Regions from separate parts of the Pseudomonas azerbaijanorientalis genome, predicted to be linked through region 3. Evidence: predicted binding sites of a transcription regulator. Region 3 holds the regulator's gene; each other region holds the start of a gene.
The links. Region 3 encodes sigma-54, which starts transcription at its own class of promoters, with help from an activator protein. Its sites were predicted from a motif close to ANTGGCATNNANNTTGCTNT; they were not measured.

Region 1 (7,111 bases), 3.1 Mb from region 3:
TCGCTCCTACAGGGGTTCTGCGTTTTATTCCTGGATCACGTCCGCCCCTTTAGGGATGTCGAACTTGAACTTGGACGCCGGGATCGGCTCGTTGGCCTTCACCCCGGTGAACAGGATATTGGTGCGCTGGCCCACGCTGTCGATCAGTTGCATGTCGTTGACCAGACCATTGCGGAACGACAGGCGCAGGCTGTCGAACAGGGTGTCCTTGGTCTTCGGCTTCAGGGTGAAGTCGATCACGCCGCCGGCTTCCTTGGCGCTGATGTCGAAGCTCTGGCTGATCTTGGACACGTCACCGGACAGCAGCAAGGCCGGGGTCTGGGTCAGGCGCTGGTCGAGGTTCTTGATGGTGGCCTGTTCCAGGTCCGGATCCCACAGGGTGACCTTCTTGCCATCGGACACCATGGTCTGTTCGGCCGGTGCATCGGTGTGCCAGTAGAACAGGCCCGGGCGCTGCAGGGACATGTCGCCGGAGGTTTCCTGCAACTGGGTGCCGGTGCCATCAAGGGTCAGTTGCGAAAAACGCGCAGTCAGGGTCTGGGATTTTTCCAGCAGTTGGGTCAGGCGTGCCACATCCTTGTCATCGGCGTTAGCCTGGAGCGTGGTCAAAGCCAGTACCGGCAGCAACAGCATGCGGATCAGACGCATGGGAGTCCTCATAACATTCGTGGGATTGCGAGCGGCGCCAAAGGGCGCCACCCTTTCATATTCGTGTCAGTCACGCACCGGGCCTGGGGCCAGGACTTCACGCGAACCGTTGGTGTTCATGGACGTCACGACCCCGGCCATTTCCATGGCTTCGATCATGCGCGCGGCGCGGTTGTAGCCGATCTTGAGCTTGCGCTGAACCGCGGAAATGGAGGCGCGACGGCTTTCCAGCACGAACTGGACCGCTTCGTCGTACAGCGCGTCGGCCTCGGGATCGTCACCGTCGCCGCCCCCGCTGCTGCCTTCGAAGCCGCTGCCCGCCTCTTCGACGCCATTGAGGATGTCGTCGTTGTATTCCGGCGCGCCCCGCAGCTTCCAGGCCTCCACCACGCGGTGAACCTCATCGTCGGACACGAAGGCACCGTGAACACGAATCGGCAGACTGGTGCCCGGCGGCATGTACAGCATGTCACCGTGGCCCAGCAGTTGTTCGGCGCCACCCTGGTCGATGATGGTCCGCGAGTCGATCTTGCTCGATACCTGGAACGCCATGCGGGTCGGGATGTTGGCCTTGATCAGACCGGTGATCACATCCACCGACGGACGCTGGGTCGCGAGGATCAAGTGAATGCCGGCCGCACGCGCCTTCTGGGCGATACGCGCGATCAGTTCTTCAACCTTCTTGCCGACGATCATCATCATGTCGGCGAATTCGTCGACCACCACCACAATGGTCGGCAGCTTTTGCAGGAGCGGCGCTTCGTCGTGGATGCTTTCGCGCTTGTACAGCGGATCGCTCAACGGCTCGCCGGCGTCCTGGGCTTCCTTGACCTTGGCGTTGAAGCCCGACAGGTTTCGCACACCCATCTTGGCCATCAGCTTGTAGCGACGCTCCATCTCGGCAACGCTCCAGCGCAGGGCGTTGGCGGCGTCCTTCATGTCGGTGACCACAGGGCACAGCAGGTGCGGAATGCCTTCGTAGATCGACAGTTCCAACATTTTCGGGTCGATCATGATCAGCTTGGCGTCTTCCGGGCCAGACTTGAACAGGATCGACAGGATCATCGCATTCACGCCCACCGACTTACCGGAACCGGTGGTACCGGCCACCAGCAGGTGCGGCATCTTCGCCAGGTCGGTGATGACCGGTTTGCCGCCGATGTCGTGGCCCAGGGCCAGGGTGACCGGGGATTTGAAGTTGTCGTACTCGGGGGTCGACAATACCTCGGAGAAACGCACGATCTGCCGGTCTTCGTTGGGAATCTCGATACCGACCGTGGTCTTGCCCGGAATCACTTCCACCACGCGCACGCTGGTCACGGCCAGGGAACGGGCCAGGTCTTTGGCCAGGTTGGCGATGCGGCTGACCTTGACGCCAGCGGCGGGCTGGATTTCGTAACGGGTAATCACCGGACCCGGGTGGATCGAGTCCACGGTCACTTCGACGCCGAACTCCTTGAGCTTGATTTCCAGCAGGTGACCGACCGCCGCCAGGGATTCGGGCGAGTAATTGAGCTGTTTCTTTTCCGCGGGATCAAGAATCGAGATCGGCGGCAAGGTGCCTTCAACGGCGCTGTCGACGAACAGTGGCGCCTGCTTCTCTTTTTCCACGCGTTTGCTCGGCGCGGCAGGTTTTGGCGGCGCGGGCGCAATCACCGGCGGCACCTGCTTCTCGCGCTCGGACATGTGCTTGCTCAGGGCCTGCTCACGCTCGATCAACCGCTCCTTGACCTTGGCCTGTTCGCGCTTGTCGGTGACTGTCGGCGCAACCACTTCATCCATACGGTCATCGACTTCACGCAGCTGGGCGACCAGCTGTTTGCGTTCGGTACGGGCCGCCCACCAGCGATTGGCCGCGCCCTGGAACAGTTCGAACAGGTCGAGGGTGATCTTGCCGGTGATGTCCATCACCTTGAACCACGACAGGTCGGTAAACACCGTAAGACCGAACAGGAACAACGCGATGAACAGCAGCGTACTGCCCTGGATATTCAGGGCGTTCCTCGCCAGTTCGCCGAGGCTTTCGCCCAGCGCCCCGCCCGCACCTGCCGGCAGACCGGTCGCGGCATGAAAATGGATATGGGCCAGCGCGGCACCCGACAGCACCAGGAACACCAGGCCGATCAGGCGCCAGGAGAATAGCCAGCCGCTCCACTGCCAAGGCTCGTGACGCTGACGGAAGATCTGGTACGCCTTGACCGCCAGCAGCAACGGGAAAATGTAGGCGAAGTAACCCAGCACCATGAACAGGATATCGGCGCTGTAGGAGCCCGCGGGCCCGCCGAAATTCTGCACGTCGTCGATCTTGCTGTTATGGCTCCAGCCCGGATCATCCTTGCCATAGGTCAGCAAGGCCATCATCAGGAACAGGCACAGGGCACCGATGGCGATCAGCGCACCTTCCTTGAGTCGGTAGTGCAAGTGCTGGCGCCAGAGCGGTACGACGGCTGGTTTAGGTGCTGCGGTGGATTTCTTCAAAACGCTTCTTTTCCTGCGCCAATGGCGCGTCCATCTGTTGAATGTCTAAAAAACCGCCCAATCCAGGCAGGTAAAAAAGTTAACACAGGTAACCGGGACTACTTTTAACACTGCGTCCCGGCTTTTATAAACACGGTGCGCACTGAATATATGTAACACGCAGGGCATTGTACGGGTTTGTACGCACGACGCCATGCTTGAGACCCTTGGGTGTAGCATAGTCAACAGCACATGACATGCTATTCAATTTGAGCATGCATTGTCTTTTGTGACAAAGGCTTATGAGGTGTTTTTATGAGCGAAGCGAAGCATTCCCGCCTGATTGTCCTGGGCTCCGGCCCTGCCGGTTACAGCGCAGCCGTTTATGCCGCCCGCGCCAACCTCAAGCCCGTTGTCATCACCGGCATACAGGCAGGTGGCCAGCTCACCACCACCGTCGAAGTCGATAACTGGCCAGGCGACGTAGAAGGCCTGACCGGCCCCGTGCTGATGGAGCGCATGCAAAAACACGCCGAGCGCTTTGCCACCGAGATCGTTTACGACCACATCCATACCGCCAAGTTGCAACAACGGCCATTCGAGCTGATTGGCGATGGCGGCACCTACACCTGCGACGCCCTGATCATTGCCACGGGCGCCAGCGCGCAATACCTGGGCCTGCCGTCGGAGGAAGCCTTTGCTGGCAAAGGGGTGTCGGCGTGCGCGACCTGTGACGGGTTCTTCTATCGCAACCAGGTGGTCGCGGTGGTCGGCGGCGGCAACACGGCGGTCGAGGAAGCCTTGTACCTGTCGAACATCGCCAAGGAAGTGCACCTGATCCATCGACGCGACAAACTGCGCTCGGAGAAAATCCTCCAAGACAAACTCTTCGAAAAAGCCGCCAACGGCAATATTCGCCTGCATTGGAACCAGAATCTGGACGAAGTGCTCGGCGATGCCAGTGGCGTGACCGGGGCCCGTCTGCGGGACAGCCAAACGGGTGAAACCACAGAGCTGCCGCTGACCGGGGTGTTTATCGCCATCGGCCACAAACCCAACACTGACCTGTTCATCGGGCAACTGGAAATGCGCGACGGGTATCTGCTGGTCAAGGGCGGCAGCGAAGGCGATGCTACCGCCACGGCGATTGCAGGTGTGTTTGCCGCCGGCGACGTGGCCGATCATGTTTATCGCCAGGCCGTTACGTCTGCCGGGGCCGGTTGCATGGCGGCGCTGGACGCCGAAAAATACCTCGACGACATTCCTGCCGTTTGAAGGCAAACTTTACGGCGGGCAAACGCCCGCCACTGCCCTCCCCTTCTGCAAGCCCGGATGCCATGCTGACTTGGTTACAACGCAACACCTTGCATTTCCCACCGCTGGAAAAGGCCATGCGCGACCCCAACGGGCTGCTGGCTGCCGGTGGTGACCTGTCCGCCGATCGGCTGATCTCGGCTTATCGCCACGGCTGCTTCCCATGGTTTTCCGAAGGCCAGCCGATTCTCTGGTGGTCTCCGGACCCGCGCACGGTTCTGTTTCCCGACGAATTGCACGTCTCGCGCAGCCTGAACAAACTGCTGCGCCAGCAACGCTATCAAGTGACCTTCGACCAGGACTTCGCCGCCGTCATCCGCGCTTGTGCGGCTCCCCGGGATTACGCCGACGGCACCTGGATCACCGAAGCGATGCAAGAGGCCTACATCGAACTGCACAGGCGTGGTCACGCGCACTCGGTGGAAGTGTGGGACGGGGAGGAACTGGTCGGCGGCCTGTATGGCCTGGCGATGGGCCGGTTGTTTTTTGGCGAGTCCATGTTCAGTCGCGCTGACAACGCCTCGAAATTCGGCTTTGCCACCCTGGTCCGACATCTGAAAGACTCGGGGTTTGTACTGATTGATTGCCAGATGCCGACCGATCACCTGCACAGCCTCGGAGCCCGGGCCATCCCCCGCCGTGAGTTTGCCAGCTATCTGGCCGGATATCTGGACCAACCCAACCATGCCACCTGGGTTTGCTGAGCGACATTTGCGCGCGTGGCTTACACTTATTCAAAAGCATTATCCCGAGGGTTGATCATGACCGAGTTGGCGCGTTTGAAGTTCTATGCCACTCAGCCGCACTCTTGCAGTTATCTGCCCGATGAGCAGGCCACAACCCTGTTCCTCGACCCTAGCCAGCCCATGGATGTGCATGTCTATGCAGACCTGTCGGAGATGGGGTTTCGTCGCAGTGGCGATCATCTCTACCGGCCGCATTGCCAGAATTGCAATGCCTGCGTTCCGGCGCGCATCCCCGTGGGGCAGTTCACGCCCAACCGGCAACAGAAACGAATCTTCAAGCGCAACGCGGACTTGCAGGTGCGCCCGGCCAAGCCCCGCTTCAACGAAGAGTACTTCGAGCTTTACCAGCGCTACATCGAACAGCGTCACGCCGATGGCGACATGTACCCGCCAAGTCGCGACCAGTTTTCGACCTTCCTGGTGCGAGACCTGCCGTTTTCAAGGTTTTATGAGTTTCGCCTGAACGGCCAGCTGCTGGCCGTCGCCGTCACCGATTTGCTGCCGAACGGTCTTTCGGCGGTCTACACCTTCTACGAGCCAGCCGAAGAGCGTCGCAGCCTTGGGCGCTATGCAATCCTGTGGCAAATCGCCGAGGCCAGGCGACTGGGGCTGGAGGCGGTCTACCTCGGCTACTGGATCAAAAACTGCAAAAAAATGAATTACAAGACTCAATATCGCCCTATTGAGTTGCTGATTAATCAGCGCTGGGTGGTTCTAAACTAGAGACGCCCCTAAACCCCTTGGCTTAAACCCCTCTTTTCGGGCACAATGCACGCCGCTTTTGCCTGGCGCAGTTGCACCGGGCCATTCATTGGACACCGAGGGCTTTACTGCATGTCGAAAGAAGACAGCTTCGAAATGGAAGGCACTGTCGTCGACACCCTGCCCAACACCATGTTTCGTGTGGAGTTGGAAAATGGGCACGTCGTAACCGCGCACATCTCCGGCAAGATGCGCAAGAACTACATCCGTATTCTTACCGGCGACAAAGTGCGCGTAGAGCTGACTCCCTATGACTTGAGCAAAGGGCGCATCACTTACCGCGCCCGCTAATCTGGTCAATACAAGACGCCCGGCTTATGCCGGGCGTTTTTGTTTGTGCGCGATTTAGCTGCCTTCACACCAAACCCTGTGGGAGCGGGCTTGCTCGCGAATGCGATCTGTCTGACACAGGGATGCTGGATATGCCGACGCTTTCGCGAGCAAGCCCGCTCCCACACTGGATTTGTGCATGACCTACAGACAACAAAAAGGCGCCTTTCGACGCCTTTTTGCTTTGTGGCGGTTTAACGTCAGGCCATCTCGGCCGTGGTCTCGAACTCGAAGGTCAGCTCGCCATCCTTGATGTCGATGTGCACCACACCGCCATGTTCGGCCAGTTCGCCAAAGAGAATCTCCTCCGCCAGTGGACGCTTGATCTTGTCCTGGATCAGGCGAGCCATTGGGCGAGCACCCATCGCCGCGTCGTAGCCACCTTCGGCCAGCCAGCTGCGGGCCGCATCGGTGACTTCCAGCAACACTCGCTTGTCTTCCAGCTGCGCCTGAAGTTCGGTAAGGAACTTGTCCACCACGCTCTTGATGACCTCATGACTGAGGCGACCAAACTGGATAATGGTGTCCAGACGGTTGCGGAATTCCGGCGTGAAGCTCTTCTTGATCACTTCCATCGCATCGGACGAGTGGTCCTGGAAGGTGAAACCGATCGAAGCACGAGCAGCTGTCTCGGCACCGGCGTTGGTCGTCATGATGACGATCACGTTACGGAAATCCGCCTTGCGCCCGTTGTTATCGGTCAAGGTACCGTGGTCCATGACCTGCAGCAGCAGGTTGAAGACTTCCGGATGCGCTTTCTCGATTTCATCGAGCAACAGCACGCAGTGTGGTTGCTTGGTGATGGCTTCGGTCAGCAGACCGCCCTGGTCGAACCCGACATAACCCGGAGGCGC
Region 2 (7,111 bases), 2.3 Mb from region 3:
CCGGGTGTCCCTGACGGCGATGTTGCTGGTCACCTATGGCGTGGGTGCGAGTATCGGGCCGCTGGTGGCAGGTGTGCTGATGAAGCTGTTTGGCAGCCAGATGCTCTATGCGTTCTTCAGTTTCTTTTCGTTGGTGCTGGTGTGGCGGATTCGCCCGAAAGCGGTGACCAACCTGCATCAGGTCGACGACGCGCCGCTGCATCACGTGGCCATGCCGGACAATATGACGAGTTCGCCACTGGTGGCCTGCCTCGACCCGCGTGTTGATGAACAGGTGGTGCAGGATCAGATGCACACTCCGGTGAGTACCGGGCCAGAACCTGAAACCGTCACCGAAACTGAAACAGATCAGCCGCCGCAAGACCCTGATACAGGGCGGGACCCTAACTTCAGCGAGGCCAGGCCTTAAATCCGGGGCACAAAAAAACGGGCAGTCACCGCAAGGGACTGCCCGTTTTTTGTGGAGGTGTCTATCAGATGTCGTCTTTGTCGAAGCGGCGCGCTTCACGTTGCAGCTGGTAGACGAAGCGTTCGACCTGACGCTGCACCAGTCCGCTCATGTTGTGGAAGCGAACGCCGGCGAAGGTGGTGGAGATCTTTTCTTCGAAGTGCAGATAACGCAACTCGACTGGAGCCGTCATCTTGCCAAAGGGCAGGTCGGCGTTGAAGCGGTCGTACACCTGACCCAGTTGCAGGCTGCCCGTGATGTCGCCGTCGAAACGCAGTTTGCAGCCGGTAGCGGAGATATCCAGCAGCTTGCCGCTGATGGGGGCCTTGAGCTTTTCGCCGTCGAGATTGACGTTGACCAGTTGTGCCAGCTTCAGTGCCGCGCGGAATGCATTGCGGCGCTGGTGGTACACCACTTCATCGGGCAGAGTGCCGCGATAGCAGCGGCTGCCACCGGATTCGTCGATCTTCAATTGGCCGTTGCTTTCCCAGGCAATGCGCACACCTTCGTGGAAGCCTTCGACCCTGAAGGGTTCGCCCGCCATCAGGTAGCGTTCGCCATCGCGAGGAATCATTTCGTCCAGGGCAATCATGTTGCTGTCACGGTCCAGGTCCACCAGATAGCTCTGGAAGCGCTGGCTGCGCTCGTGGAACGTGATGATCAGCGGGTCATGGCTTTCGAGCAGCTGGCGCAGATTGCTGGAGATTTCCAAGGGCGTGGAGAGCACCTTGGGTGGCTGCGGAGCATCATCCACGGATAAGGCATTGGACACGGTTAATCAATCTCCAGGCAAAATTTGACTACGGCTAGCCAGCATTTTGCCAGCATCTTTCGCGTCTTGGATAGAGCGGGCACATCAAGCGGCCTAAGCCTGACTGAGCGGGCGCGGCTTAGCAAGCTTGGAGAATGTTCCGCTGGCATCGTAAAGCGCCGGAGTTTCACCACCGGTGAGGATTTTCAGCTGGGTGGCCGTAGCGGCCTGCTGAGTGATGATCGACTGGCCGTTGTTGGCGTTGATGGCCCGGCACTGGGCCAGGAGATCGGTCAGCACGTCACTTTGCGCCAGCAACTGGTCGCCAATGCTTGACTGGCTGGCCAGTTGCTCCAGCCCGCCGCGGTTGGTCGGCAGGTTGAGGCTGGCGAGAATTTCACTGCGCTTGCGGCCATGCTGTTCGAGCAGGACGACCAATGCCTGTTTCTGCGCCAGGATGTCCTCGAGCAATGGCATGTCACGGCCATGCAAGGCGAGGGATTCGGTCTGCAATAAGTCCAGCAGTTGTTGCGCTGGAGCAAAGTCGTCGGTGATCAGTTGCAGTAAATTGGTGTCGTGCATGGCTGGCCTTGGGTTTTAAGCGTCCAAAAGCCTGGCGCCGGCGGTGGCCTAGCGCTGGGCTTCGAAGTTGAGCAGTTTGCTGGCTACACGGTTGCTGTCGACTTTATAGCTGCCATCGGCAATCGCTGCTTTCAACTCGGCCACCCGGGCTTTGTCGACGGCAGGCTGATCGCGCAGCTTGTCATTGACCTTCTGCAACTGTTGAGCCTCATTGCTGAGATGTACCGATTCCCCGCTGTTAACGGTACCGGCCTGTTCGGCCGCGGATTCCAGCGGCGCGGTTTTGCCGGTTTCGGCGCTTTCCTTGCTGGCGCTGGTACGTGTACTGCCCGTAAGGGACGAGGAGCTGTTCAAACGGCTGAAATCGATGACCATGATAAAAAAACCTCTGGGAATTTGGACGCTTGCCATGGTTTCGGCCATTCCCTGGAAAACTTTAGGCTCATTTATCAATGAACCTCGCGCGCGTCAGCGCTTGCCCTGCATGGAGCACAGTCTAGGGAACCGCCGCGGCAAGCGCCACATTCCGATGAACAGAGCGCCTTACATGGACACTTCCACCTGCCCCGGCGCCATGACCTGCGCCTTGATGACCCGCTGGGAATTGAGGTTCTTCACACGGATCTGTTCGCTGAGGCTGCCGTTGGACAGGGCTTCGCCGGGCATGCGCACGCTGAGCGTACCGCTGCGGGCGGTAATCACCACCTGATCACCCTTGCGGATCACCTCGGCCTGTTCGATATGCACCAGGGTAATCACCTGGTCGGTGACCATTGGTCGGGTCAGTCGCTGCCCGATCGCCTGGTCGAGGGAGGTCAGGTAGCCCTGGCTTATCAGGCTGATATCGCGCTCGCGCAGCACCACATCCCCAGGCTCGACAATGGCGGCACGGCGCAGTGGTCGGGCGGTGGTCACGACATCGCGAAACAGGCGGATTTGAGCGGGTACGAAGACAGTCCAGGGGGAGGCACCCTCGCAGCGGACCTTGACCGTGACCCGTCCCAGCGGCCTGGGACTCTCGAGCGTGGCTGTCAATTCCTTGTCGCACATGGGCATGTGCATGCGCGGGTCGAGCGGGTTGACCTGGATCTCGTAGCGACCTTCCGTTTGACTGGTTGCCAGATAGTCCTCTACGGTGAATTCAAGAAAGCCCTGAGTGACGCCGATAAGCATGTCAGGCAAGGTAACCGCGTCAGCAAGGGCAGGGCTGCCAGTGTTGAACAGGCAAACAGCCGCCAGCACGCCGAGTAATTTGCGGTAGGGTGTGGTCAGGCGTCGAAATAATGTCGGTTCTGTGTTCATAACGATTAAAAAAGCAAGCGCCGTGCCGTTTAGTGATGAAGGCGCGTCGCAACAACACTTGGCGTTGGTGTAGGAGTCTGGGCATGGCTGGTGTAATGGATTCGGTAAACCAGCGCACGCAACTGGTGGGGCAGAATCGCCTTGAGCTGTTGTTGTTCCGTCTCGACGGCCAGCAGCTGTACGGGATCAACGTGTTCAAGGTTCGGGAGGTGCTGCAATGCCCCCAATTGACGTTGATGCCCAAGTCCAGTCCTGTCGTGTGCGGCGTGGCGAACATCCGGGGGGCGACCATTCCGATCCTTGATCTGGCGATGGCGACCGGCTCCGGTGCGTTGAAGGACAAGAACAATCCGTTCGTGATCATCACGGAGTACAACACCAAGACCCAGGGTTTCCTGGTGCGCTCGGTGGAGCGCATCGTCAACATGAATTGGGAGGAGATCCATCCGCCACCCAAGGGCACCGGGCGCGATCACTACCTGACGGCGGTGACGCGGGTCGACAATCAGTTGGTCGAAATCATCGATGTCGAGAAGGTTCTCGCAGAAGTGGCACCGACGCCGGAAGCGATTTCCGTCGGCGTGGTGGATGTTGAAACCCAGCACAAGGCGCTCTCGTTGCGCGTGCTGACGGTCGACGATTCCTCGGTGGCGCGCAAGCAGGTCACGCGTTGCCTGCAAACGGTCGGCGTCGAAGTGGTGGCGTTGAACGACGGTCGGCAAGCGCTGGACTACCTGCGCAAACTGGTCGATGAGGGCAAGAAGCCGGAAGAAGAGTTCCTGATGATGATCTCCGACATCGAGATGCCGGAGATGGACGGGTACACCCTGACGGCGGAAATCCGCAACGACCCGCGCATGCAAAAGCTTCATATCATCCTGCATACTTCGTTGTCGGGGGTATTCAATCAGGCGATGGTCAAGAAGGTCGGTGCCGATGACTTCCTGGCCAAATTCCGTCCTGATGACCTGGCATCCCGGGTAGTCGACCGGATCAAAGCAGCAGATATCAGCTAGGGGCCTGCGCCCCTGGCAGTCAACACGATTTAAGAGGCGGCATCATTGTCTACGGGTAATTTGGATTTCGAACAGTTCCGGGTATTCCTGGAAAAAGCCTGTGGCATTTTGCTCGGTGAAAACAAGCAGTACCTGGTCTCCAGCCGTCTCAACAAACTGATGGAACAGCAAGGCATCAAGTCTTTGGGGGAGCTGGTTCAGCGCATGCAGACCCAGCCGCGCAGCGGTTTGCGCGAACAGGTGGTGGATGCCATGACCACCAACGAAACCCTGTGGTTTCGTGACACCTACCCGTTTGAAGTCTTGAAGAACAAGGTCCTTCCCGAAGCGATCAAGGCCAGCCCTGGCCAGCGTCTGCGTATCTGGTCGGCGGCTTGCTCGTCGGGCCAGGAACCGTATTCGCTGTCGATGTCCATCGACGAGTTCGAACGGGTCAACATGGGCCAGTTGAGGATGGGCGTACAGATCGTTGCCACCGACCTGTCCGGCACCATGCTGAACAACTGCAAGACCGGCGAGTACGACAGCCTGGCCATCGGCCGCGGTCTGTCGCCCGAGCGCCTGCAGCGTTATTTCGACCCGAAAGGGCCGGGACGCTGGGCGATCAAGGCGCCGATCAAGAGCCGGGTGGAATTCCGTTCTTTCAACCTGCTGGACAGTTACGCGAGCCTCGGCAAGTTCGACATCGTGTTCTGCCGCAACGTGCTGATCTACTTCTCCGCCGAGGTGAAGAAGGACATCCTGTTGCGCATCCACAGCACGTTGAAGCCCGGTGGTTACCTCTTCCTCGGCGCTTCCGAAGCGTTGAACGGTTTGCCGGATCATTACCAGATGGTCCAGTGCAGCCCGGGGATCATTTACCAGGCGAAGTGAACGGTTGGCGGGAGTCCTCAAGGGCTCCCTTTTTTTGTCCGCAATATCTCTCCAACACACCACAAATCCCTTGTGGGAGCGGGCTTGCTCGCGAAAGCGTCTGGTCAGTCAGTATTTGTTTTTCTGACACACCGCTTTCGCGAGCAAGCCCGCTCCCACAGTTGTTAGGTGGTGCTCTCGAAAGTGGATCAAGCGGCAGAAAAGCGGCAGGCGGCGGAAAACCGTTGCCGCTTTTCTGGCATTGCCGCGTTGCCATGTCCGGCAAAGCCCCGGTTTCCGGGCTTTATTGAATTGGCATGGGGCTTGCTAAGTTGATCCTACGAAAAATCAGGTCACCCGAAGGTTTCCCGACATGAGCATCAGCTTCGATAAAGCGCTCGGTATCCACGAACAAGCCCTGGGCTTCCGCGCCCAGCGTGCCGAAGTCCTGGCCAATAACATCGCCAACGCCGATACCCCGAACTACAAGGCTCGGGACCTGGACTTCTCGAAAGTGCTCGCCGAGCAGAACGAGAAAACCAAAAGCGGCACCTTCGCCTTGAACATGACCAACAACCGTCATATCGAAGCTGAAGGTCTGGGCAATGGCGACGAGTCGTTGCTGTATCGCACGCCGATGCAACCGTCGATCGACCAGAACACCGTGGACGCTCAGCTGGAACAATCGAACTACGCGCAAAACGCGGTCAATTTCCAGGCCAGCTTCACCCTGCTCAACAGCAAATTCAAAGGGCTGGTATCAGCCCTGCGCGGAGAGTAAGCCATGTCTCTATCCAGTGTTTTCAACATTGCCGGTAGCGGCATGAGTGCGCAGACCACGCGTTTGAACACCGTCGCTTCGAACATCGCCAACGCCGAGACCGTCTCGTCGAGCATCGACCAGACCTACCGCGCGCGTCACCCGGTGTTCGCCACCATGTTCCAGGGCGGCCAGAGCGGCGGCAGCGACTCGCTGTTCCAGAACCAGGACGCCGCCGGCCAAGGTGTGCAGGTGCTGGGTGTGGTCGAAGACCAGAGCAATCTCGAGGCGCGCTACGAGCCGAACCATCCGGCCGCCGATGCCAAGGGCTACGTCTACTACCCGAACGTCAACGTGGTTGAAGAAATGGCCGACATGATTTCCGCGAGTCGTTCGTTCCAGACCAACGCCGAAATGATGAACACCGCCAAAACCATGATGCAGAAAGTCCTGACTCTCGGTCAGTGATAAGGGGCGACTCAGATGAGTGTTACCGATTCCACCAGTGGTTTGAGCCTCAACGACATCCTGGCCAACTCTTCGATCAAGACCAACACCACGACTGACGGCCTCGCCTCGGCAGCCGGCAGCGCCTCGGGCAACCAGGCCCTGGGCAAGGATGCGTTCCTGCAGTTGCTGGTGACCCAGTTGAAAAACCAGAACCCGCTGGAGCCTCAGGACAACGGTGCGTTCGTGGCCCAGTTGGCGCAGTTCAGCAGCCTGGAAGGCATCACCACGCTCAACGACACCGTGAGCGGCCTGGCCAGCAACTACAACTCGTCCCAGGCCTTGCAGGCGTCGTCGCTGGTCGGCCGTTCGGTCATCGCGCCGGGCGACAAGGCTGTGGTCGATACCACCAAGAGCCTCAGCGGCACGGTGGTGGTGCCGTCTTCGGTGGCGTCCGCCACCCTGAAAATCACCGATTCAACGGGCAAGACCGTGCGCACCATCGACCTCGGCTCGCAGAAGGCCGGCAACGCCAGCTTCATCTGGGACGGCAAGAACGATGCGGGTGAGACGGTACCTGCGGGCACCTACACCTTCGGCGCCACGACCACGATCGATGGCCAGTCCGTCGCGTTGATCACCAACCTGCCCGCGACCGTCAACAGCGTGACCATCAGCCAGACCGGCGGTGAGTTGATGCTCAATCTGGCCGGGCTGGGCAGCGTTGCCCTGTCCAAAGTACAAACCATTGGTATGTAAAGCCGACTAACCCGGCATAAAGGAGTGGATGATGTCTTTCAATATCGGCCTTAGCGGTCTCTTTGCAGCCAACAAACAACTGGACGTGACCGGCAACAACATCGCCAACGTCGCGACCACCGGTTTCAAATCGTCCCGTGCAGAATTCGAAGACGTGTACTCGGCGACTCGCCTGGGCACCGGCAGCAAGACCG
Region 3 (7,111 bases):
GGGCTAGCGCCTGTGAAGTGGCCGTCTCCCTGGAGCAGGGCCTTTCGACGTCGGTGCGCCAGCGTGAAGTCGAAACGGTCGAATTCAACCGCGATCAGGGTTTTGGCATCACCCTGTACGTAGGCCAGCGCAAGGGCTCGGCCAGCACGTCGGCCAGCGGTCCGGAAGCGATTCGCGAAACGGTGGCCGCTGCTCTGGCTATCGCCAAGCACACCTCGGAAGACGAAGCCTCGGGCCTGGCCGATGCCGCGTTGATGGCGCGGGATCTCCCGGATTTCGACCTGTTTCACCAATGGGACATCACGCCGGAGCAAGCCATCGAGCAGGCCCTGGCCTGTGAAGCCGCAGCGTTTGCCGCTGACAGCCGGATCAAGAACGCCGACGGTACCACCCTCAGCACCCATCAGGGCTGCCGCGTTTATGGCAACAGTCACGGGTTTATCGGTGGTTATGCGTCGACTCGCCACAGCCTCAGCTGCGTGATGATCGCCGAAGCGGACGGCCAGATGCAGCGTGATTACTGGTACGACGTGAACCGTCAGGGCAACTTGCTGGCCGATCCGGTGAGCATCGGCCAGCGTGCCGCGCAACGGGCGGCGAGCCGCCTGGGCGCGCGTCCGGTGCCGACCTGTGAGGTTCCGGTGCTGTTTTCCGCAGAATTGGCTGGTGGCCTGTTCGGCAGTTTCCTGTCGGCGATTTCCGGAGGCAGCCTGTATCGCAAGTCGTCATTCCTTGAGGGCACGCTGGGGCAGAAGCTGTTTCCGGAGTGGCTGACCATCGACGAGCGCCCACACTTGATGCGTGCGATGGGCAGCGCGGCGTTCGATGGTGATGGTCTGGCAACCTACGCCAAACCGTTTGTCGAAAAAGGCGAGTTGGTGTCGTACATCCTCGGCACCTACTCAGGCCGCAAGCTCGGCATGCCGAGCACCGCCAATGCCGGCGGCGTGCACAACCTGTTCGTCACCCATGGCGATGAAGATCAGGCGGCCTTGCTGCGGCGCATGGGGCGCGGGCTGTTGGTGACTGAACTGATGGGGCAGGGCCTGAACATGGTGACCGGTGACTATTCCCGAGGCGCGGCGGGTTACTGGGTCGAGAACGGCGAAATCCAGTTCGCGGTCCAGGAAGTGACCATCGCCGGCAACATGCGCGACATGTTCAAACAGATCGTCGCCGTGGGGAATGATCTTGAGTTGCGTAGCAACATTCGTACGGGCTCGGTGCTGATCGAGCGGATGACGGTGGCAGGCAGCTAAGCCTCCCCGTTACACAAAAAGCGCGCCACCCATCGGGTGGCGCGCTTTTTTTAAGTCAAAAGATCTTTATTCGCCTTCGTCGAAGAAGTTGTTGATCAACGCGACCAGCGCATCCAGGGCTTCCTGTTCCCGCTCACCTTCTGTGCTCAAGTGGATCGTGGTGCCTTTACCAGCGGCCAGCATCATCATCGCCATGATGCTTTTGCCATCGACCATGGACTCTGGTGTGCGACCGGCCCGGATCTGGCACGGGAACTGACCCGCGACCCCAACGAATTTTGCAGAAGCGCGGGCGTGCAGGCCCAGTTTATTGATGATTTCGATTTCCAGAGCAGGCATCGCGATGTGAATCCTTTAGCTGAGGTCGCGGTGGCGAACCTGGACGTTCTTCAGGGTTTTTTGCAGCGCCTGCCCCAGACGCTCGGTCAGGTAGACGGAGCGGTGATGTCCGCCAGTGCAGCCAATGGCAATGGTGACGTAGGCGCGGTTGCTGGCGGCAAAACGAGGCAGCCACTTTAGCAGGTATGTGGAAATGTCCTGGAACATCTCTTCGACATCCGGCTGTGCCGCCAGGTACTCGGCAACCGGTTGATCGAGTCCGGACTGCTCGCGCAATTCCGGTTTCCAGTAGGGGTTGGGCAGACAACGCACATCGAACACCAGGTCGGCGTCCACCGGCATGCCGCGCTTGAATCCGAAGGATTCCACCAGGAACGCAGTCCCGGGTTCTGGCTGGTTCAACAGGCGCAGCTTGATGGTGTCGCGCAGTTGATAGAGATTCAGGCTGGTGGTGTTGATCTTGAGATCGGCGAGGTCGGCAATCGGCCCGAGCAGGACGCTCTCGACGTTGATGGCTTCGGCCAGCGAGCGGTTGGCGTTGCTCAGGGGATGACGTCGGCGGGTTTCCGAGAAGCGCTTGAGCAGGGTTTCTTCGTCGGCATCCAGGTACAGGACATCGCACTGGATGTGGCGGCTGCGGACTTCTTCGAGCAGGTCAGGGAAGCGTGACAGGTGGCTGGGCAGGTTGCGGGCGTCAATGGAAACGGCCACCAGCGGCTGCATCAGTTCGGTATGAATCAACGCTCGTTCGGCCAGTTCCGGCAGCAGGCCGGCAGGCAGATTGTCGATGCAGTAGTAGCCGTTGTCCTCAAGAACATTGAGGGCGGTGCTTTTACCCGAGCCGGAACGGCCACTGACGATGATCAAGCGCATGATTACTGACCGTTTTGCTCGTCCAGGACAACCTGATACAGGGCTTCGTTGCTTGCGGCATTACGCAGTTTTTCGCGAACGTCCTTGCGGTCAAGCATGCTGGCGATCTGTCGCAGCAGCTCAAGGTGTGCATCGGTAGCGGCTTGCGGGACCAGCAGAACGAACAGCAGGTCAACCGGCGCGCCGTCGATGGCGTCGAAATCGATAGGGGCGTCCAGGTGCATCAATGCACTGATGGGCGATACACACCCCTTGAGACGGCAGTGTGGAATAGCGATGCCGTTGCCAAAACCGGTGGAGCCGAGTTTTTCACGGGCAATCAGCGCCTCGAAGACATCTTGCATCTCCAGAGCCGGCACTTCGCGGGCGATCAGATTGGCAATTTGTTCGAGGGCTTTCTTTTTACTGCCGCCCGGCACGTTCACGAGGGAACGGCCGGGGGTCAGGATACTTTCAAGTCGGATCATGGGTAGGGAGTGTTAACGACCGGTTGCGCCCTGAAGGAGGCTCTGGGTCTTTTCCTTATGCTTTTTGAGTTGTTTATCCAGCTTGTCGGTGAGTGCATCGATCGCAGCGTACATATCGGTATGTTCCGCATTGGCGACCACTTCATTCCCGGGAATATGCAGCGTGGCTTCGATTTTCTGCTTCAGCTTCTCGACGGTCATCGTGACCTGCACGTTAGTGATCTTGTCGAAATGTCGCTCCAATCGTTCGAGTTTTTCGCCGATGTAGGTGCGAAGAGGTTCGGTCACTTCCAGTTGGTGTCCACTGATGTTGACTTGCATACAGCTTCTCCTTCGTTGCCAGTGCATAAAGCGGTAGATCAGATGATCTACCACTGGAACGCTGTGGCGTGGCTCTACATCAACCGCTTGCGTTCGCTCGAAGGCGCGATCCCGAGGGATTCGCGGTACTTGGCGACGGTGCGGCGAGCCACCTGAATGCCTTGTGCCTCCAGTAAACCAGCGATCTTGCTGTCACTCAACGGCTTTTTCTGATTTTCCGCGGCAACCAGTTTTTTGATGATCGCCCGGATCGCCGTGGACGAGCATTCGCCGCCTTCGGAGGTGCTTACGTGACTGGAAAAAAAGTATTTCAGTTCATAAATGCCCCGGGGGGTGTGCATGAACTTCTGGGTCGTTACCCGCGAAATCGTCGACTCATGCATGCCGACCGCTTCGGCGATGTCATGCAGGACCAGCGGCTTCATGGCTTCGTCGCCATATTCGAGGAACCCGCGCTGATGCTCCACGATCTGGGTGGCAACCTTCATCAGGGTTTCATTGCGGCTCTGCAGGCTCTTGATGAACCAGCGGGCCTCCTGCAACTGATTGCGCATGAATGTGTTGTCGGCGCTGGTATCGGCGCGGCGCACAAAACCGGCGTACTGGGCGTTGACCCGCAGCCGTGGCACCGACTCCTGATTCAGCTCTACCAGCCAGCGCTCGTTGTCCTTGCGTACGATGACGTCAGGAACGACGTACTCGGCTTCGGTGGACTCGATTTGCGAACCCGGGCGCGGGTTGAGGCTCTGGACCAGCTCTATGACCTGGCGCAGCTCATCTTCCTTGAGCTTCATGCGACGCATGAGCTGGCTGTAGTCGCGGCTGCCAAGCAGGTCGATGTAATCGGTGACAAGGCGCTTGGCTTCGGCCAGCCAAGGGGTCTTGGCGGGCAACTGGCGCAATTGCAGCAGCAGGCATTCGCCCAGATTGCGTGCGCCGATGCCGGCCGGCTCGAATTGCTGGATGCGGTGCAGGACGGCTTCGATTTCGTCCAGTTCGATGTCCAGTTCCGGGTCGAAGGCTTCGAGGATTTCCTCGAGGGTTTCGTCCAGGTAGCCCTGATTGTTGATACAGTCGATCAGGGTCACCGCGATCAGGCGATCGGTGTCGGACATCGGAGCCAGGTTCAGTTGCCACAGCAAGTGGCTTTGCAGGCTTTCACCGGCCGAGGTGCGGGTGGTGAAGTCCCACTCGTCATCGTCATTGCTGGGCAGGCTGCTGGCGCTGGTCTGGTAAACGTCTTCCCATGCGGTGTCGACGGGGAGTTCATTGGGGATACGCTCGTTCCAGTCACCCTCATCGAGGTTGTCAACCGTCGGGGCGCTTTCCTGGTAGGAGGGTTCCTGGATATCGGTGTTGGGCTTTTGTTCGGCGTTGTCGGCCAAGGGGTCGGAATTGTCGAAGTCGTCGCCTTCTTCCTGGCGTTCGAGCATCGGATTGGACTCCAGGGCCTCCTGGATTTCCTGTTGCAGGTCCAGGGTCGACAATTGGAGCAGGCGGATGGCCTGTTGCAGCTGAGGTGTCATCGTCAGCTGCTGGCCCATTCTCAAGACTAGCGATGGTTTCATGGCAGGGGCTTAACACCTTATTCGCCGGCGCACATGCGCCATCCACTACAGGGCGCCGGGGCGCCAAACATAAGCAAATTATATGCCTGAAACTGAAGGATTTGCCTAGAGCGCTGTAACAATAAAAAACTATAAATTTGTGTTGCGGTGCTGCCCATGTTGGGGGCTGAACGCGCAGGTTCGCATCAGGCCCGATGAATCGCGAGACCGGTGCCCGGGCGCCTTGCCTGGGCACAGCTCAGCGTTTACAGGCGGAACTCATGGCCCAGGTACACTTCCTTCACCAGGTCGTTGGCCAGGATGGTCTCTGCGTCACCTTCGGCAATCAATTGGCCGTCATTGACGATATAGGCGGTTTCACAGATATCCAGGGTTTCACGAACGTTGTGGTCCGTGATCAGCACGCCAATGCCTTTGGCCTTCAGGTGGTAAATGATCTGTTTGATGTCGCCGACCGAAATCGGGTCCACGCCGGCGAACGGTTCATCGAGGAGGATGAACTTCGGGTTGGTGGCCAGGGCGCGTGCGATTTCCACGCGGCGGCGCTCACCACCGGACAGGCTCATGCCGAGGTTGTCGCGGATGTGGCTGATGTGGAATTCCTGCAGCAGGCTTTCCAGCTCCTTGCGGCGACCGGCCTTGTCGAGCTCCTTGCGGGTCTCGAGGATGGCCATGATGTTGTCGGCCACCGACAGTTTGCGGAAGATCGATGCTTCTTGCGGCAAATAGCCGATACCGGCTTTTGCACGGCCGTGCATCGGCTGGTGGCTGACGTCCAGGTCATCGATCAGGACGCGGCCCTGGTCGGCTTGCACCAGGCCGACGATCATGTAGAAGCAGGTGGTCTTGCCGGCGCCGTTCGGGCCAAGCAGGCCGACGATCTGACCGCTGTCGATGGACAGGCTGACATCACGCACGACCTGGCGGCTCTTGTAGCTCTTGGCCAGATGCTGAGCTTTCAGAGTTGCCATTACTGGGCCTTTTTCTCGTCGGTTTTCTTCTTCGGCTGGATGACCATGTCGATGCGCGGACGCGACTCGGTCACCTTGCTGCCGGTGGCGCGCCCGGCGCTGGCCAGCTTCTTCTCGGTGTCGTAGACGATTTTCTCGCCTTGGGTGACGTTGTTGTCCTTGTCGACAACCTTGGCCTTGTCGATCAACACGACGCGATTTTGCGTGGCGTGATACTGGATCGTCACGCCCCAACCCTGAACAGGCTTGGTATCGCCAGCCGTCTGCAATTGCTCGAAGTACGCCAGGTTGCCCACCGAGGTCACTACGTCAATGTCGCCAGTCGGGGTGCGGGTGATGGTCACGGTGTTGCCTGTCACCTTCATCGAGCCTTGGGTGATGATCACGTCACCCTTATAGGTAGCAATACCTTGCTTGTCGTCCAGTTGGGCATCGTCGGCCTGAATGCGGATAGGCTGCTGTTGGTCTTCCGGCAGAGCCCAGGCGCTCACGCTTCCCAGTGCTGCGCCCAGACTGAGCAAAATCGGGAGGGTTTTAACGAGCCTCATACTGTCCTCTTACGTTCGATAGCAGGTGTATCCTGCTTTCTTTCAAATACGCTTTCATTCCCTTGCCAGTCGATACACCGCCAGCGCCGTCGATTCTAACGTCTTGCTCGGTCTGCGCATATTGCTGCTGCGGGAACACGGTCATGCGGGTGCTGGTGATCAGGGTCTTGCGGTTTTTCTCGTCGAAGCGCGTGATGCGCACATCATCGATCAACTCGACCTGCGTGCCGTCAGGGTTGACCTCGCCGCGCAGGCTCTGGACGTGCCACGGGAACTCAGTGCCGCGGAACACGTTCAGGTCGGGGTTGGTCAGCAGTGTCACCTCGGTCGCCTTCAGGTGCTCGACCTTGTCGGACACCAGATCATATTGCAGCTTGCCGTCCGGCAGGTACTGCACGCTGTGGGCGTTGATGGCGTAATAGTCGATCGCGCTTTCATCGACCGGCGTTACCGGCTTGTCGAGGAAGCGTTCCGGGCTGATGTTCCAGTAGCCAACCGCGACGAATATCGCCGCGATGCAACTGAACATCAGGGTGTTACGAAACTTTTTGCTCAGCATATCGGGCTCACAGGTACGCCGCATTGGCCGCATCGAGGCGGTCCTGGGCGCGCAGGATCAATTCGCAGAACTCGCGAGCGGCACCTTCGCCGCCACGGGCGAGGGTGATGCCGTGAGCATGTTCGCGCACGAAACTGGCGGCGTTGGCCACCGCCATGCCCAGGCCGACGCGGCGAATCACCGGTAGGTCGGGCAGGTCGTCGCCG

Region 1: the regulator sigma-54 is predicted to act here: its motif matches at 3,351-3,370, upstream of KSS91_RS18470 (DNA translocase FtsK).
Region 2: the regulator sigma-54 is predicted to act here: its motif matches at 5,263-5,282, upstream of flgB (flagellar basal body rod protein FlgB).

What each region holds. Positions count from the first base shown of each region.
Region 1 covers NZ_CP077078.1:4,151,600-4,158,710, forward strand. The annotation lists gene lolA (outer membrane lipoprotein periplasmic chaperone LolA) at 25-648, opposite strand; gene KSS91_RS18470 (DNA translocase FtsK) at 715-3,126, opposite strand; gene trxB (thioredoxin-disulfide reductase) at 3,421-4,380, shown strand; gene aat (leucyl/phenylalanyl-tRNA--protein transferase) at 4,443-5,123, shown strand; gene KSS91_RS18485 (arginyltransferase) at 5,181-5,888, shown strand; gene infA (translation initiation factor IF-1) at 6,000-6,218, shown strand; gene clpA (ATP-dependent Clp protease ATP-binding subunit ClpA) at 6,458-7,111, opposite strand, start outside.
Region 2 covers NZ_CP077078.1:4,983,063-4,990,173, reverse strand. The annotation lists gene KSS91_RS22300 (MFS transporter) at 1-409, shown strand, start outside; gene KSS91_RS22295 (flagellar brake protein) at 474-1,220, opposite strand; gene KSS91_RS22290 (flagella synthesis protein FlgN) at 1,314-1,781, opposite strand; gene flgM (flagellar biosynthesis anti-sigma factor FlgM) at 1,830-2,156, opposite strand; gene flgA (flagellar basal body P-ring formation chaperone FlgA) at 2,325-3,083, opposite strand; gene KSS91_RS22275 (chemotaxis protein CheV) at 3,167-4,099, shown strand; gene cheR (protein-glutamate O-methyltransferase CheR) at 4,145-4,972, shown strand; gene flgB (flagellar basal body rod protein FlgB) at 5,325-5,732, shown strand; gene flgC (flagellar basal body rod protein FlgC) at 5,736-6,179, shown strand; gene flgD (flagellar hook assembly protein FlgD) at 6,195-6,917, shown strand; gene flgE (flagellar hook protein FlgE) at 6,949-7,111, shown strand, end outside.
Region 3 covers NZ_CP077078.1:1,090,485-1,097,595, forward strand. The annotation lists gene pmbA (metalloprotease PmbA) at 1-1,259, shown strand, start outside; gene KSS91_RS04710 (HPr family phosphocarrier protein) at 1,326-1,598, opposite strand; gene rapZ (RNase adapter RapZ) at 1,614-2,471, opposite strand; gene ptsN (PTS IIA-like nitrogen regulatory protein PtsN) at 2,474-2,938, opposite strand; gene hpf (ribosome hibernation-promoting factor, HPF/YfiA family) at 2,951-3,259, opposite strand; gene KSS91_RS04730 (RNA polymerase factor sigma-54) at 3,334-4,827, opposite strand; gene lptB (LPS export ABC transporter ATP-binding protein) at 5,073-5,798, opposite strand; gene lptA (lipopolysaccharide transport periplasmic protein LptA) at 5,798-6,346, opposite strand; gene lptC (LPS export ABC transporter periplasmic protein LptC) at 6,333-6,905, opposite strand; gene KSS91_RS04750 (KdsC family phosphatase) at 6,913-7,111, opposite strand, start outside.